Regions from separate parts of the Exiguobacterium sp. SH5S4 genome, predicted to be linked through region 1. Evidence: riboswitches for the same ligand, from Rfam matches in the RefSeq annotation. Region 1 holds a riboswitch; each other region holds the start of a gene.
The links. A riboswitch is a leader RNA that binds a small molecule or an ion and turns the genes downstream of it on or off. The one in region 1 is predicted to bind thiamine pyrophosphate.
Positions count from the first base shown of each region.

Region 2: linked by a shared signal. The riboswitch ahead of thiW (energy coupling factor transporter S component ThiW) and the one ahead of thiT (energy-coupled thiamine transporter ThiT) in region 1 are both predicted to bind thiamine pyrophosphate.
Region 3: linked by a shared signal. The riboswitch ahead of EVJ32_RS16490 (thiaminase II/PqqC family protein) and the one ahead of thiT (energy-coupled thiamine transporter ThiT) in region 1 are both predicted to bind thiamine pyrophosphate.

Region 1 covers NZ_SJUQ01000002.1:153,794-159,116, forward strand. Annotated here, with positions in the region: gene EVJ32_RS02000 (DAK2 domain-containing protein) at 1-43, opposite strand, end outside; gene EVJ32_RS02005 (Asp23/Gls24 family envelope stress response protein) at 66-428, opposite strand; gene rpmB (50S ribosomal protein L28) at 681-869, shown strand; gene EVJ32_RS02015 (thiamine diphosphokinase) at 927-1,514, opposite strand; gene thiT (energy-coupled thiamine transporter ThiT) at 1,514-2,086, opposite strand; TPP riboswitch at 2,161-2,260, opposite strand; gene rpe (ribulose-phosphate 3-epimerase) at 2,280-2,936, opposite strand; gene rsgA (ribosome small subunit-dependent GTPase A) at 2,938-3,822, opposite strand; gene pknB (Stk1 family PASTA domain-containing Ser/Thr kinase) at 3,866-5,323, opposite strand, start outside.
Region 2 covers NZ_SJUQ01000008.1:64,155-69,477, reverse strand. Annotated here, with positions in the region: gene EVJ32_RS06675 (LTA synthase family protein) at 1-1,098, opposite strand, end outside; gene EVJ32_RS06670 (VOC family protein) at 1,211-1,609, opposite strand; gene EVJ32_RS06665 (YcxB family protein) at 1,703-2,206, shown strand; gene EVJ32_RS06660 (GNAT family N-acetyltransferase) at 2,188-2,667, shown strand; gene thiW (energy coupling factor transporter S component ThiW) at 2,702-3,190, opposite strand; TPP riboswitch at 3,254-3,352, opposite strand; gene EVJ32_RS06650 (hypothetical protein) at 3,377-3,697, opposite strand; gene EVJ32_RS06645 (phosphotransferase family protein) at 3,742-4,710, shown strand; gene EVJ32_RS06640 (hypothetical protein) at 4,711-5,323, opposite strand, start outside.
Region 3 covers NZ_SJUQ01000008.1:22,242-27,564, reverse strand. Annotated here, with positions in the region: gene pelF (GT4 family glycosyltransferase PelF) at 1-825, shown strand, start outside; gene pelG (exopolysaccharide Pel transporter PelG) at 806-2,254, shown strand; TPP riboswitch at 2,316-2,420, shown strand; gene EVJ32_RS16490 (thiaminase II/PqqC family protein) at 2,501-2,797, shown strand; partial or broken gene EVJ32_RS16385 (hypothetical protein) at 2,776-2,823, shown strand; gene EVJ32_RS16380 (hypothetical protein) at 2,900-3,049, shown strand; gene thiE (thiamine phosphate synthase) at 3,027-3,659, shown strand; gene EVJ32_RS06380 (SDR family oxidoreductase) at 3,683-4,318, shown strand; gene tnpA (IS200/IS605 family transposase) at 4,588-4,986, shown strand; gene EVJ32_RS06370 (RNA-guided endonuclease InsQ/TnpB family protein) at 4,991-5,323, shown strand, end outside.

The sequences.
Region 1 (5,323 bases):
CCATCTGCGCAAACACCAATCCATCTAAACGTTTTAACCCCACACCAAATCCTCCTTCGTTCTCGTCAGTCATTCGTCAGACGAACGCCTTGTACGAATATATTTACCGACGAAACGTTTAATCCTAAAGTTTCACCGAGCGTGTATTTTACACGACTTTGCACGTTGTACGCGACTTCCGACACTTTCGTCCCGTAGCTCACGATGATGTGCATATCGATATGTACGTCTTCTCCATCTTGACGTACGACAACGCCACGCGCATAGTTCTCACGTTTGAGCAGTTCTGCGATCCCGTCTTTCAGTTGAGCTTGTGACGCCATTCCTACGACGCCGAAACATTCCATCGCCGCACCGCCCGCGAGTGTCGCGACCACGTCGTTCGTGATATCAATATTGCCATATGTTGTCTTCATTTCAATTGCCATATGGAGTAGCCTCCTTTATTCGGAATGATTCCTACAGTATATTCTACAATAAGTACCTAGTTATTAAAAGGACATGCCCCTAAACTCGGTCAATTGTAACCGCAACCCTCATTCATTATTAAAATCCTCATCCGTAATGTCAAGTTTTTTTCTTGTCATCCGGTTATTTTCTAGTTGCATCGTGAAAAAACCCATGCTAATATAAACGAGTGTCTATTAGGACGAACCCACATAAAAAAGGAGGGGAAACGCATGGCACGTAAATGCTACGTAACAGGTAAGTCACCTAAGTCAGGTAACAACCGTTCGCACGCACTCAACAAGACAAAACGTACTTGGGGTGTAAACGTACAAAAAGTTCGCATTCTCGTTGACGGTAAACCTAAACGAGTTTGGGTTTCAGCTCGCGCTCTTAAATCAGGTCTCGTTGAACGCGTATAATTACCATACACGAACGAAATAAATCCCAGCGGCATGCGCCGATGGGATTTTTTTTGTTTATTTCTTTATATACATAATCAAGACGTTGCCGCTATGAACGAGCAAGTCCGCCTCTTCCGCCGACCACTCGTTTGAGATCGTCAGCGCCTCATGGCTGACGACGTCATGGTTCTCGAGCGGGTACTTGACGCCACGAATCGAGACCGAGGCCCGTTTCCAAGGTACGAGCGACAAGTAATGGTCAGGACGACGCGGGAGACGATAGTCCCCTTTTCCGACGAGGCGGACTTCTTGCCCGTCTGCGAACAACCGCATCTCGGGGTACGCCTCGAGCAGACCGACGTTGCTGAGCGTCATATCGAGTCTGCCTCCGAGTGCACCGTACACGTCGATCACGTCCGCCCCTTTCCCTCGTGCCGCCTCGAGAGCGATCTCAAGGTCGGTCACGTCTTTTTCAGACGGATAACGGACAGCTTCCTCCGGCACGGTGCCTGTGAACGAATCAAAGTCACCGACGAGCAGGTCCGGCTTCATCCCACGGTCGAGCAGCGTATGATAGCCGCCGTCGACGCCGATGACGTAATCGGCGTTCCGAGGAAGCTCAGGGACCGCTTCCGGGCTCGCAGCCACAATCAAGACGCGCATTATCTGATGTCCCGTGTCGCGAGCGTCGCGAAGCGCGGCGCCGACGTGAACAAGATCACGATCACGACCGCCGAGACGAGGAACGACGGCAACATATACGTCAAGTTATAGCCGAGCGAGTACAAGACGACCGGTCCTTCCGCATACTCGGCGAAGAAGACGATGCCGGAGACGACGTGCGCAACATATCGGAGCGCCGAGCCGATCAACGCCCCGAGAATCAAATAGAACGTGAGCGTTTTCTTGGCGCCGTCTTTTGCCGACTGTTTGACTTGACCGGCGAAGATACCGGCGACTCCGACGAGGCCGTAGGCGACCGTGTAGTCGAGTAAAAACTGGACCGGTGTGAAGATATAGGCCCCAAATAACAGTTGTAGCGTCCCGACGAGCGCGCCTGTCGCGAGTCCGCCTCTCAATCCATGCCGATACGCCATCACGAGAATCGGCAGCATCGCCAGGCTGACTGCTCCGCCTTGCGGCAACCGATATGGGATGAGCATGTCAAAGATCAGTCCGAGCGAGGCGAACAGCGAGATTTCAATGAGCGCCTGTAGTTTTAAACGTTGTTTCATCTTATTCCCTCCTTGATATGAGTGAACGACAAAAAGCAGCATGACGTAAACGCCATGCTGCTATCGTGTAGCAACGTGCATTTTCGCCACATCCCTACGTCCGTGTGAACGGAACAGGTTCAAAGGGTTAGCTCATGCCTCTCAGCCACAGATGTGACACCCCTTGCGACAATATTTGTTGTTCTACAGACGATTATACACGAGACGCGTTGCGAATGCTATCGATTGCGTCTTTATAGCTCGGTTCGTTATAGATGGCCGAACCGGCAACGAGGACGTCAGCACCTGCGTCGATACAAAGTTTTGCCGTCGCAGGATTTACGCCGCCATCGATCTCGATTTCGAAGTCGAGACGACGCGCTTGGCGCATCTCGCTGAGCGCCGCGATCTTCGGGACGACCGCTTCGATGAACGCTTGGCCGCCAAAGCCAGGGTTCACGGTCATGAGCAACACCATATCGACATCACCGAGCACGTGCTCGATTGACGACAACGGTGTATGTGGGTTCAAGACGACACCACACTTAGCGCCGGCTCCTTTGATTTGTTGCAATACGCGATGCAAATGGTTTGTCGCCTCGACATGGACCGTGACGATATCGGCGCCTGCTTGAACGAAGTCCTCGACGAACCGTTCCGGCTGGTCGATCATCAAATGGACGTCTAATACCATGTCCGACTTGTCACGCAAACTTTTGAGTACCGGCAGTCCAATCGAGATGTTCGGCACGAACTGACCGTCCATGACGTCAAAATGGATGTAATCGGCCCCTGCTTCTTGGACCGCTTTGACCTCTGCCTCAAGGTTGGCAAAATCGGCCGACAGGATCGATGGTGCGATTTTAATCATGTTAGTACCTCCGTTGTCTATCTTTTAATTCCTCCATAAACGTAACATAGTTCGCATAGCGGGTGGAAGCGATTTCTCCGGCCTCGACCGCCGCTTTGACGGCACAACCTGGCTCGTTCAAATGGGCGCAACCACGGAATTTACAGTCATCGTGCCGCAAGACGAATTCAGGGAAACACCAACGCATCTCCTCGACTTCAAGTTCTTCCGGGAACTCAAGACTCGAGAATCCAGGTGTATCGGCGACGAACCCGTCCGCGAGTGTGATGAGCGTGACGTGACGCGTCGTATGCTTCCCGCGGCCAAGCGCTTTCGAAATCTTACCAGTCGCGAGTTCAAGCTCCGGTGCGACCGCGTTCAGCAACGAACTCTTCCCGACGCCGGTCTGTCCGGCGAATACGCTCGTCTTGTCTTTGAACGCACTGCGGATGAGCTCGATCCCAGCTCCGTCTTCGGTCGACGTCTCAATGACTTGATAGCCGATCGAACGGTATAGCGCTGCCGCCGCACTAATTTTTTCCTTTTCAGCTTCTAGCAACAAGTCCATCTTCGTCAACACGATGATCGGGTGAACTTGCTTCGATTCGATCAAAATGAGAAAGCGGTCAAGCAAATGAAACGAGAACGCCGGCTCTTTCACGGAAAAGAGCAGAAACGCCTGATCGATGTTGGCGATCGGCGGACGGACGAGATGGTTCGACCGCTCATCGACAGCCATGATGTAGCCGGTCCCGTCCCCTTGGTCTTGAATATCCACGTCGTCCCCGACGACGGGCGAAATGTTTCGGTTCCGGAAGTTTCCCCGGGCGCGACATCTGATTTCAACTTTCGTTTCGGTCATGACATCATAAAATCCACCTTGCAAGCGAATAATCGTTCCTTTCATCCTGTTTCCTCCTTAGAAAAGAGGTGACGCGCACGCCACCTCTTCATTGTGAATCTTTTGCTTGGGCGTATGTCACCGTATCGGTCCGAACGACTTCTCCCTCGACTTCAATCGTCGCGGTACCGACTTCGTCCGGAGCAATGACGAGCGTATAGGAATACGTCGTCGTTTCTGTGATCATATCACGCAACACTTCGATCTCACCACGGGCATCGACGGTACGGATGACGACTTCGACCGGCTCCGCCTCTTCACCTTCTGCCGACGGTTCGATTTCGACGTCCACTTCTCGCTCGATCGAGATGTCGGTCGGCTCGACCCCTTGTGAGACGATGACCGTCAGTTCCGTTCCCGGATCGACCGCCGTCCCTGACGTCGGAAGTTGACGAATGATTTGATTCGCCGGGATGCTCGTCGAATACTCATCGCGTTTCACGATTTTCAAGTTGTTTTGCTCGGCGTAAGTTGACGCCTCTTCGAACGTATAGCCTGTCAAATTGGCGAGCTCGATTTTGTTGCTTCCGGTCGAGACGACGAGCGTGACCGTCTCTTCCGACGCGATAACTTCCTCACCTGGCGTGATCGACTGCGAAATCACATCTCCGCTGTCGACCGTTTCGGACGATTCGGATTGGATTTCAATATCTGTGAAATCAAGATCTTTCAACGTTCGTTCCGCTGCTGTTTGCGACAATCCCTCGACGTCAGGCATCTCGACCGTCTCTTTTCCAGCGGACACGACGATGGTGACGACCGTTCCGCGCTTCGGCTTCCGTCCAGGTTGCGGGTTTTGCGAAATCACGTCGCCTTCAGACACGTTGTCACTCACCCGGTCTGTCGTCTCAACGATGAATCCGGATGCTTCCAGTTCAGTCGTCGCATCACCGACGCTCATACCGACGACATCAGGCACGACGGCACGTGACATTTCATCTGCAACCACATACGCGGCAACCCCGCCACCAATTAATAAAAGAACGAGCACTAGCCAGAGCCACCACTTCTTTTTCTTTTGTTTCTTCGGTGTCGCCGATTCCGGTTCGACTGCAGCTGCCGGCTGCTTGACGACTTCTTTCGGTTCTTCCGGAACGACAGGTGCCATGACGAGCGTCTGATCAAATTCGTCTTGTTCTGTCGGCATCCGTTTCGGTTCGTCCGCGCGGTCTGAGCTGAGCGACGTCAAGCAGTCTTTTTTAAAAGCAGCAACCGAGGCATGTCGTGCCCCCGGCGATTTGGCGAGCGCCTGCATAATACAGTTCTCAAGCGCTTGTGGAATTTTAGGGTTCAAGTCGAGCGGTCGGATCGGATCATCTTGCAAATGTTGTAACGCGACCGCGACCGGCGTCTCACCGATGAACGGGACTCGTCCTGTCACAAGTTCGTATAGCACCGCACCGAGCGAATAAATGTCTGACTTCTCATCGGCAAACTTGCCACGCGCTTGTTCCGGAGAGAAGTAGTGGACCGACCCGAGGACTGACATCGTATGGGTCAGCGTCGC
Region 2 (5,323 bases), on a different contig from region 1:
AGTGGTCAAGAAGTCTTTGTCGTTAAGTGCCATGCCGATCACGTCCTGAGCGGGATAATCGTCTTTGCTGAAAAAATGATTGAAGCCGATATTGTCATAGACGTTGTCGCGGTTCCAAAACGTTTTGTCGAACGCATGCATCGCGGCCGTATCATAGCCGGCTTGGCGCAAACGTTCAGGTAAGGCGTCAAACGTATGGTCACCGTACTGAGTGTACACCGAACCGGATTTGACCGGGTAGAGCGAGGTGTTGACCGTGAATTCCGCATCCGACGTCCGGCCTTCGTGCGTCTGATGATAGAAGTTCGGGAAGTACAGCATCTCGTCACGAAGCGCGTTCAAGTTCGGCGTCAGTTCCTGTCCGTTGATCGTCTGTCCGATCACCGACGTCTGGAACGACTCGAGCTGCAGCATGATGACGTTCGTATCCGCCGTTGTCTTGACGTCAGTTGGAGTCGAGGTACCGAGCCGCGTCTCTTCTTGTCCGGTTAAGTCGCCTCCGAAGCCGAGTTGGTCGCCGATGCCACGGAACAAGTCGAGGCCGTGATACCCCCAAAAGCCGTACTCGTAATATTCACGCATGTTTGAAATCGGTGCTTGCTCGTCATCATTCGGCTGACTGACGGTTAACGGAACGACGAAGGCGGTCAAGCCGATGACAAAACCGGCAGCGGCGATCCGGCGGTTTTTTCCTGTGACTTGCGCAGGTCTTTTTCTCATATAGACGAGGACAGCGGTATAAAGCACCAAGTCCGCGAACAATAGAAAGTCGGTCGGTTGAATCAACGTCAGGAAGCCGCCGCCGACGTCGCCCATCTGACCAACGTCTGACAAAAGCGCGACCGACAACAGATTGCCGAAATAGCGATAATACCAGACGTCGGAGATGAGGAGTGTACTGTGTAGAAACAGCGAGGCGAATAAAATCCAGCGCCGTGTTTTCGTCTTCACGAGCAACGCCCAGCTCGTCATCATGAGAATCATCCCGATGTTGACGAGTAAAAAATGAACGTTGAACGCGCTCGCGGTCAAGACGCTGAATAAAAATAGTTTGGCAAGTGATAGTGACAGATAACTCCAATAATCAAGATGGTTCATAAATAGCCTCCAAACGGTACGTACACGTCGTATTCTTTTTCATGTACCTGTTCGTAGGTGGCGGGAAACATGGGGGTGTGCGATGCGGACGAAAAAAAGCGAGGCGAGCGCCTCACTTAATCAAAAACGTGTCCCGAAGCTCGATAATCGTGCCTTCTGGGGCTTGTAGTTTGCTCAGGTGGCCATCGACGACGAAGTAGATATTCCCGCCGTGTTTCGGCAAGAACGTGACACCGAGCGCCTCGAGCCGACCGACTTCCGCTTCAAGGTCATCGACGTACAAGGCGAAGTGAACGGGTCCAGCCGCATGTTTCGAATACGGCGATAACGCCTCGTCCGCCTTCGCCGTCTGAAGTTCGATATAGAAGTCGCCGAGCTTGAGCCAACTGTTGAACGCCCGGGTATGGAAGTCGGGTGACTCTTGGACGAGCTCAAAACCGAGCGTTTCATAAAATTGCTTCGACGCCGCGTAGTCGGGCGTTTGGATACAGAGATGGTGGATTTGTTTCATCGTGTCACTCCTTTGCTTTCATTTTAGCGAATAGGAGCCTGAAGCGGAACTTTTCTTGAAAGAAGACGTATACGACACCGAGGAGGGATACATATGGAAATCCAATACGAATTGACGGAAGAAGACTACATTCGCTTCAACTTGAGTCATATTAGACGTTCAAAGATGGGGAAGAGGATGCTATTCCTGCAGCGCATCATCGGACCCGTCATTATTTTAAGTGTTGGCGCTTTGACGTTCGCGACATTGTTTCAAGATACGAGCTGGTGGCTGTTTGGGGTGTATGGCGTCATCAGCCTCCTCTGGTTCCTGTATTATCCGAAGTATTTTGAACGGCATATCCGAAAACAGACGAAGCGGATGATTCAAGAACGAAGCAATGAAGGCATGATCGGCCCGCATACGATGGATCTGGATGAAGACGGTCTTCGTGACAAAAATGCGTTCGGGGAGACGAAAGTCTCATGGAGCGGCATCAAGGAAGTCGTCGAGGAAGCCGATTATGTGTATTTGTATAACTCGTCGGTCAGCGCCTACATCTTGCCGAAACGCGGGCAGGACATGGAGGAGGTACAACGATGGCTACCGATGCGTTGACGATTCAACCGATTGATGAGACGAACTTGGATGCGGTCGTCGCCTTGACCGTCGCACCTGGTCAGGCCCGCTTTATCGAAACGAACGCGGAATCGCTCCGCGAGATGGACGTCGACGTCAAGTACGCGTGGACGTGCTACGCGCTCTGTCGAGACAATCAACCGGTCGGCTTCATGATGGTCGGGGCCGAGAACAAGGTGGAGCGTTACGTCTGGCTCGACCGCTTTATGATTGATATGGATGAGCAAGGGAAAGGCATCGGGTCAACATTTTTGCAACTTGCGATTGAGTGGATGCAAGAGCGATTTGATGTCGATGACATCATCCTCAGTCTCCATCCGACGAACGAACCAGCGAAACGGTTTTATGCGAAGGGCGGATTTGAGGACAGTGGCTTGATTGATGAAGCGAACGGGGAAGAGATTTGGGTGTATCACGTGAAGCAGGGACAGCCTTCCTAAGTCGGCCGTCCCTGTTTTGGTGGTTGTTGTTCAATTATCGCTTCACCGTGAGTGGACGCAACTGTTTGACCCGCGCCAAGACGATCCAGCCGAGGATGGCTCCGGTCACGCTCGAGGCGAGGAAGGCCGGGAAGAAGAACAGCGCCCCAAACTCAGAACCCATTAAGATTTTCGCGTACGGGACGGCGATGAGCGAGGCAATGACGCCCGTCCCGATGACTTCACCGAGCGCAGCGAAAGCGACCCGGTTCGTCCGCACGTAAAATAGTCCAGCAAGCAAGGCGCCGATCATACCACCTGGGAAGGCGAGCAACGACCCGGTCCCGGTCATGACACGGACGAGTCCGGTCACGAACGCGACGAGGACGGCACCAATCGGACCGACGGTGACGGCGGCGATGACGTTCACCATATGTTGCACCGGATAGGCCCGGGCGACACCGGTCGGGATGGAGATGAACAGGGAGCCGATGATGGCGATGGCGATGAGCATCGCCATCCAAGTGAGTTGTTGAATACGCATGAAGTGTTTCCTTTCAAAATGAAAACGCCACTTCTCCAAGTGGAAAAGTGGCGTGGACAGACAGACGTATCCAAGCCACTTCCCTACGCTGGTATGAGCCAGATCAGGTTCGAAGGGTCCGGCAGTTGCCGTCTCAGCCCGAAGGCTCCCCTAGTGGTCGTTTATTGGTTTGAGTATAGCATAACGTTATTTTGTTGCCTCAATTTTTCGCGGTCGGAAGATGAAATAAATGATACCGCTATACAGGGCGTATAAAAACAGGGAAAACACGAGATTGATGAGCCACGGGAGTGTGCCCATAAATACGGTGACCGAGGCGTTACGGAACCAGCCGAGTGAAAGACATAGTCCGACAAAGCTGAGCACGATTGTCGTCCAAAAGCTGATATCTGGACGTCTAGCCACGCGGCGAACGACTAGGCCGATTATGAAGCTGAAGACAGCCGTCGCACCTAAATACATATAGAGTAACGCATCGACCGGGTATGAATAATAGACAACGTCCATATTATTTCCTCCTAAACGAAGTGTGGTGAAAGGAAGTGAGGTCAGTGAGGAGTGCGATCCCATGGCGTGACGAGTCTTACCGTGAACAGTTCGAGCACTGGCTCGATGGCCATGTGCCAGGCGTGACGTGGCGGGTTGTGAAAGATACGGATTTGACATACTTGATGTATGGAGAGTACGGAGCAGACCGTTACTACGCCAAGGCGGTGACGCCAATTAGTGATGGCGAGGCTGAACTGTCGATGCATCTAGCCGAACGGCATCCGGGACTCGTCCCGGAGGTCATCGCCATTGACGCGGCACGCAACTGGCTACTTATGCGAGACATCGGCGGGGATGCACTTCGCGAATACCCTAAGCACAGTCGGTACGAAGCGGCTGTGCGTCAATATGCGAAACTACAGAGAAAAGAAGCGAATTACATGGATACGCTTTTGGCCTACGGCATCCCGGACCGGCGTCCGGCTCGTCTAAAAGAAGAGATACGGACGTATTTACCCGAGTTATGTACGGGGTTAGATCGAGATAAGGCAGAGGCGGTGCTGGCGCTCCAAGACAAACTCCTCACCATGTGCGACGAGCTCGCGACTGGGGTGCCGATGAGTCTCGAGCATGGCGACTTACATGGCGGCAACATCTTTTGGCGCAAACAGACGGATGACTTATGTATTCTCGATTGGGGCGATGCGACCGTCACCCATCCGTTCTTCAGCGTCCGTGTGTTTTGGAACGCGCTCTACGACTTGTTGCCAGAAGACGATGAAGTCGCATGGTATGAACAGATTCAGAAGATGCGTACCGTCTACTTGGCTGAGTGGGAAGGTGTGGCGCCTCGGGACGTGCTATGGCGCCATTTGTTGATCGCTGAAGAGCTCGGTTGCGTGTATCGGGCACTGTCGTGGCATGTATATGTTACCAACTATCGGTATGATCCGTCCGAGTCAGCCGATAAACCGGCCCAATGGCTTAACTTGTTCCTCGAGTATCGGGACTTGAAACGTCGCGGTACGTGATCACTCGTTCTTCTCGAGCAGGTTTTCATAATCCGTCTCGTTCCAAAACAGCTGGGCGATCGACTCCGGTGCTTTCAAAATCTCACCGTCTTGGTCGTAGACGATAGCGTAGCCGTTTTCGATCTCAAAGACGATCAAGTCGGCCGTCACTTCCTTGACGCCGTTCCCGGCAATGATGACGTTCTCGATTGGGTCGCGTGCGACTTGAACTCCCCATTCGTCGAGCTCGACGATGAGCGCTGACGTGTAGGCATGGCGGTCGTAAATCGATTGAAACTCGTCTTGCGTCAATGTGACGTCGGTCGGCGGGGCACTCGTCCCGTATTTGCGCTTCTCAATCTCCTCAACGAATTGCGTGAACGACTCTTCTTGCCAAAAGAGCGGTGCGACCGACTCGGGACCGTTGGCAATCTCACCGTCTTCATTCTCATAGACGGTCGCATACGTACCGTCGTCGAGCTTGAACGGATAAATATCGGCGTATGTATGATGGATCCCGTCCCCGGCGATGACGACGCGTTCGAACGTCTCCCGGAACGGTGTTAGCCCTTGGGTTTCGAGCGCTGCTAACAAGTCTTGGGCAGTCTCGTGTTGGTCAAAGACGTCTTTGAAA
Region 3 (5,323 bases), on a different contig from region 1:
CGCGAGGAAGAAATCCTTCAGTCCTATTGGATTCCGTCCCCTTACAAACCGAGATGGGTTCGCTTTTTCCATCACTTGTCACGCGAGGCGTATAACGCGGCCGACGAGATTATCACACTGTTTGAGCGGAATCGCGAATATCAAGAGTGGATTGGGGCGCCTAGCGAGAAGACGAAAATTATCGCCAACGGGATTGACGACCGTCATATCCACGCTACGCTTGAGCGAGCCGAGAATGATGTGTTCCAAATCGGGGCTATCGTCCGCCTCGTTCCGATTAAGGATTTGAAGACGATGATTTATTCCGCAAAAATCCTTCAAGAGCGCCATCGGCTGTTTAAACTGACGATCATGGGTCCGCTTGATGAGGACGAAGAGTACGCCGAAGAGTGTCGTCTACTGATTGAGCAGAGCGGGCTGACCGACTATGTCGAACTAGTCGGGAAAGTGAACGTACAAGACTGGTTGCCGAAATTTGATTTGTTGTTGCTGACGAGCATATCGGAAGGGCAACCGCTCGCCATTTTAGAAGGGATGGCGGCTGGCATCCCTTGGGTGGCGACCGATGTCGGGGCTTGTTCGGAACTACTTTACGGACGCGCTGACGATCCGTTCGGTCCGGCCGGCTTCATCGTTCCTCCGGTCCATCCGGAAGCCATCGCTGACAAAGTCGAATGGATGATGGATTATCCGCGCGAACGGATGCGCTTCGGTAAAAACGGCCGCGAGCGTGTCCGTCAGTATTATCGATTGCAACAGTTCGTCGACCGCTATAAAGCCATCTATGAAGCGAGGAGGGAACAGTATGGCGGGCATCGGGTTTAAGTTACAAAAGTTGTTTCAAGAAGACTATTACTCTTCAAGACTGAAGGCGTACACGTTTTCCGGGCTCGTCACATCAGGCCCTTGGCTGATCGTCATCCTCGTTGTCGGTACGATTCAATGGTTGGCGTTTCAGATGCCGATGTTGTCACTCGAGGAACGGACGCTGTTTATGCTATCCGTGTCTTACGCGTTCATTTTCTCGCAAATTCTATTTAGTTTTCAGCAGCTCGTCGTCACGCGATACGTGGCCGATTTATTTTATGAAAAGAAAGCCCATGAGATCTTTCCTGTCTTCACCGGCATGTTAAAAGTGACGATTCTCGCTGCCGTCGTCATGTATAGCGTGTTTTGGCTGATTTCACCGCTCGGTTTAGCCTATAAGCTCGTCCTGTTCGTCTTATTCATGACCATCAACGTTATCTGGGTCATGTTCTTGTTCTTGAGCGCCGCCAAATTTTATCAAGCGGTCGCTTACAGCTTCTTGCTAGGCGGGGTTATTTCAGTCGCGAGCGTCTATTTGATCAGTCGTCTCATGGTCAACCCATCGAGCCTCGAACTTCTGTTTGGCTTTACCGTTGGGATGGTCGTGACGCTGTTCGGGCTATTCTTCGCGATGCTCCGAACGTTCCCGCTCAGGTATGCGACGCGAGAATTTTCATACTTCCGGTACTTTGATAAGTATCCGGACTTGTTCGCCATCGGTGTGTTATACGTGCTTGGGATCTGGGTGACCAACTTCATCATCTGGTTTGGTGAAGGGCGCATGGTGATTGCCGATTCGTTCGTGTTCAATCCGTATTATGACACGGCCGTGTTCTGGTCGTACTTGACGATCATCCCGACCCAGCTCTTGTTCGTCGTCGCTGTCGAGACAAGGTTTTACGAGCGCTACCGAACGTTTTACGGCTTGATCAATTATGGCGGGGCGTTACACCAAATTGAGAAAGCGAAGCAGACGATGACGACGGTGTTGAAAAATGAATTGATCCGACTTGGGCGAAGTCAAGGTGTTGTCACCTTGTTCGCGATCCTGATGGCGGGTGTGTTCGTCGGGTGGATCGGTGTCCCGGAAGAAGTCGGCCAGATTTTCCGGATGACGACGCTCGCCGCGTTCGCGAACGCGATGATTCTCGTACTGACGCTGCTCTTGCTGTATTTTGAGGACCGGCGTGGGGCGTTGTTCGTCAGCCTCTCGTTCTTCATACTGAACGCCTTGTTCACGTTGTCGTTACTATCGCGCGGGATCGATTGGTATGGGGTCGGCTTTGCTGTCAGCACGACGATCACGTTCTTTATCGCAGGACTGCGCTTGATTTATTTTATGGGGAAGGTCGATTATTACGTGTTTGCGGCCTCGAACCGTCGTAAGCTCGGGACAGAACGGTTCTCGCATTTTGGGACCGCGCTCAACCGTCGCTTCTCGCGTTAAAGAGTTTGCATTTTTCAAAAAGATTGATATGATGTGGTCGAAGATGACCAAATTTCATAATGTTTGCCACTAGGGGAGTCGCTTGACGCGGCTGAGATGGACGAGGTCCAGACCCTTTGAACCTGATCTAGTTCACGCTAGCGGAGGGAAGTGGGCGAAACGTCCTGTCTCACACTCTTTGTGTATGGCCGACGCCGCTTCCGTTATGGGAGGCGGCGTCTTTTTTATGCAAAGGAGGAGAATACGATGACGTTTACCGCACATATCCGCCAAGAGGCCGACGCCTTGTTTGAGGCGAGTTTCCACCATCCGTTCGTCCGCGCGCTCGGAGACGGGACGCTCGACGAGGCGAAGTTTCGGCATTACGTGATGCAAGACTCGTACTACTTGAATCAATTTTCGAAAGTTCAGGCTAAAGGGGTGACTCTTGCCCCGACGATGGAACTTGCGAGCCGTTTTTTGACGCACGCCAGCTCGATGCGGTCGGATCAGACTTTATCATCTCGGCGCGTAAGACTGGGTTGCTGTTCAATCATGAGTTGATTGATGTCGTGGCTAGTGCGATCGAGCAGCATCGTTTTCAAAATATCGTCGTCGATCCGGTCATGATCGCTAACAGCGGAGCACGCGAACGGACGGACGGTTATGGAAGCGGCACTAACGGCAAAACAGTTCATCCATATTGCCATCGCCCACGGATTACAGATCGGCAGCGGGCATGGACTGACAAATCATTGGGCGTACAACAAGCACCCGAAGGAGGTGGTTTCCATTGAATCCATCGCCTATCGTTGAGCGATTAAAGCTCTACTTCATCTGCGGCACGGCAGATACGTTTGATCTCGTTCAGACGGTCGAAACGGCGCTTCAATGCGGCGTGACATGTTTTCAATTTCGCGAAAAAGGTAAAGAGCCACTGTATGGGGATAAAAAAGAAGCGATGGCACGAACGTTGCATCCACTTTGTCGACAGTACCGTGTCCCGTTCATCGTCAACGATGACGTCGAGCTGGCAATCAAACTCGATGCGGACGGAGTTCATGTCGGACAAGAAGATGCGACAGCCGAAGTCGTTCGTCGGCGAATCGATTCAAAGAAGTGTCTCGGTGTCTCGGTCCACTCGCTCGAGCAAGCCGCAACGGCTTCGAGATATGCCGATTATGTCGGAATTGGGCCGATTCATCCGACTGTGTCGAAACAAGACGCGGCCGAAGTGAACGGAACGGTGCCCATTCGGCAAGTGCGAGCCCGGTTTCAGCATTTGCCAATCGTGGGGATCGGTGGAATCATGCCTGAACACGTCGAAGCGATTCGGCGTGACGGGGCTGACGGCGTAGCTGTCATCTCGGCCATTGCTTCTGCACCGGACGTGGCCATGGCCACACGGCGTTTCGCTTGTCTCTGAATTTTATTTGAGGAGGAAGACAGATGAACGTATTTGTAATTGGAGCGAATGGACAGATTGGAAAGCAACTCGTAGAACGATTGAAGCAGGATGGGAAGCACGAAGTCACCGCGATGGTACGGAAACAAGAGCAGCTAGACGAGTTCAAAGCGAACGGCTATCAGGCGGTTCTCGGAGACTTAGAAGGTGATGTCGAGACGTTGAAGCAAGCGATGAGCGGCATGGACGCAGTCGTGTTTGCGGCCGGTTCGGGCGGCAGCACGGGAGCCGACAAAACGTTACTTATCGACCTAGACGGTGCAGCCAAAAGCGTCGAGGCGGCCCAAGCGAACGGTAACATCAAGCACTTCGTGATGCTCAGTGCCTTGAAAGCGGAAGACCGCTCGGCATGGCCTGATTCGATGAAGCCATACTACGTGGCGAAACATCATGCGGACCGTTTGCTCGAACAGAGTGGACTCGATTATACGATCGTCCGTCCAGGCGCGCTCACAGACGATGCCGGTACAGGCAAAGTGAACGTCGACAACGTGACGACGGGTGAGATTCCGCGGGCGGATGTCGCAGCGTTCTTGGCCCATGTCATCGGTCGACAAGAAGCGGCAAACAAAGCCATCGACTTGGTCAAAGGTGACACTGCAATCGAAGAAACGATATAAACCATGCGAGCGAGCGGATTCGAATCCGCTCGCTTTTTCGCGGTGATGTGACCGAGCGATGTACCAAATCAAGTAGCAAGGAAAAACGACTATGCGATTTGCGATGACGCGTTACAGAATTTGCGAACGAGAAAGCCCACTCCTTTAGTGGTGGGATGAACGTGAGCTTGATTTCGGGGTCCCGCTAGTCGGAACTTCAGAAATCTACAAGCAGAATCTTATTCCAAGAAAATGTATCACTAAAACAAACAAAGTGATACCATAAACGTATGAACAACTACAGAAGAACCAAAACCACCGTGTCGATGATCCGTTATCATTTCGTGTTCTGCCCGAGGTATCGCCGAAAACTATTTGATGACGATTTGTTCGAGCGACGATTCAAAGAGATCGTCCGTGATGTCTGCGAAGAGCTCGACATTCGACTCATCGCCATCGCGTGTGATCGGGACCACACGCATCTATTCTTGTCGGCGTTGCCATCCATCAGCCCGTCTGACATCATGGCGCGTATCAAAGGCGTCTCGTCGAAGCGGCTAAGGGAGGAGTTTCCGCATCTCACACATCTCACGAGCCTCTGGACGAGATTTTTCTTCGTCTCGACGGCGGGAAACGTCTCCAGTGAGACCATCAAACGTTATGTCGAGGAACAAAAGACAAGGGGGTGACACCGTGTCACAGGCATTGACCGTGAACATCAAACTTCATCCGACAAAAGCGCAACAGTCGATCTTAGAGCGGATGATGGACACCTATATCCGCACGACAAACCAGCTCGTCTCGGACATGGTGCAGGCTCGAGAAAGCCTAAAACTGACGAGCAAAAACGTGAGTTCCGACCTGCCCAGCGCCGTCAAGAACCAGGCCATCCAGGACGCGAAGAGCGTGTTCAGGAGGGCGAAGAAGAAGGATTTCCAAATCGTCCCTGTCCTCAAGAAACCGTACTGCACCTGGAACAACCAGAACTACTCGTTCGACTTCGAGTCGATCTCCTTCCCCATCATA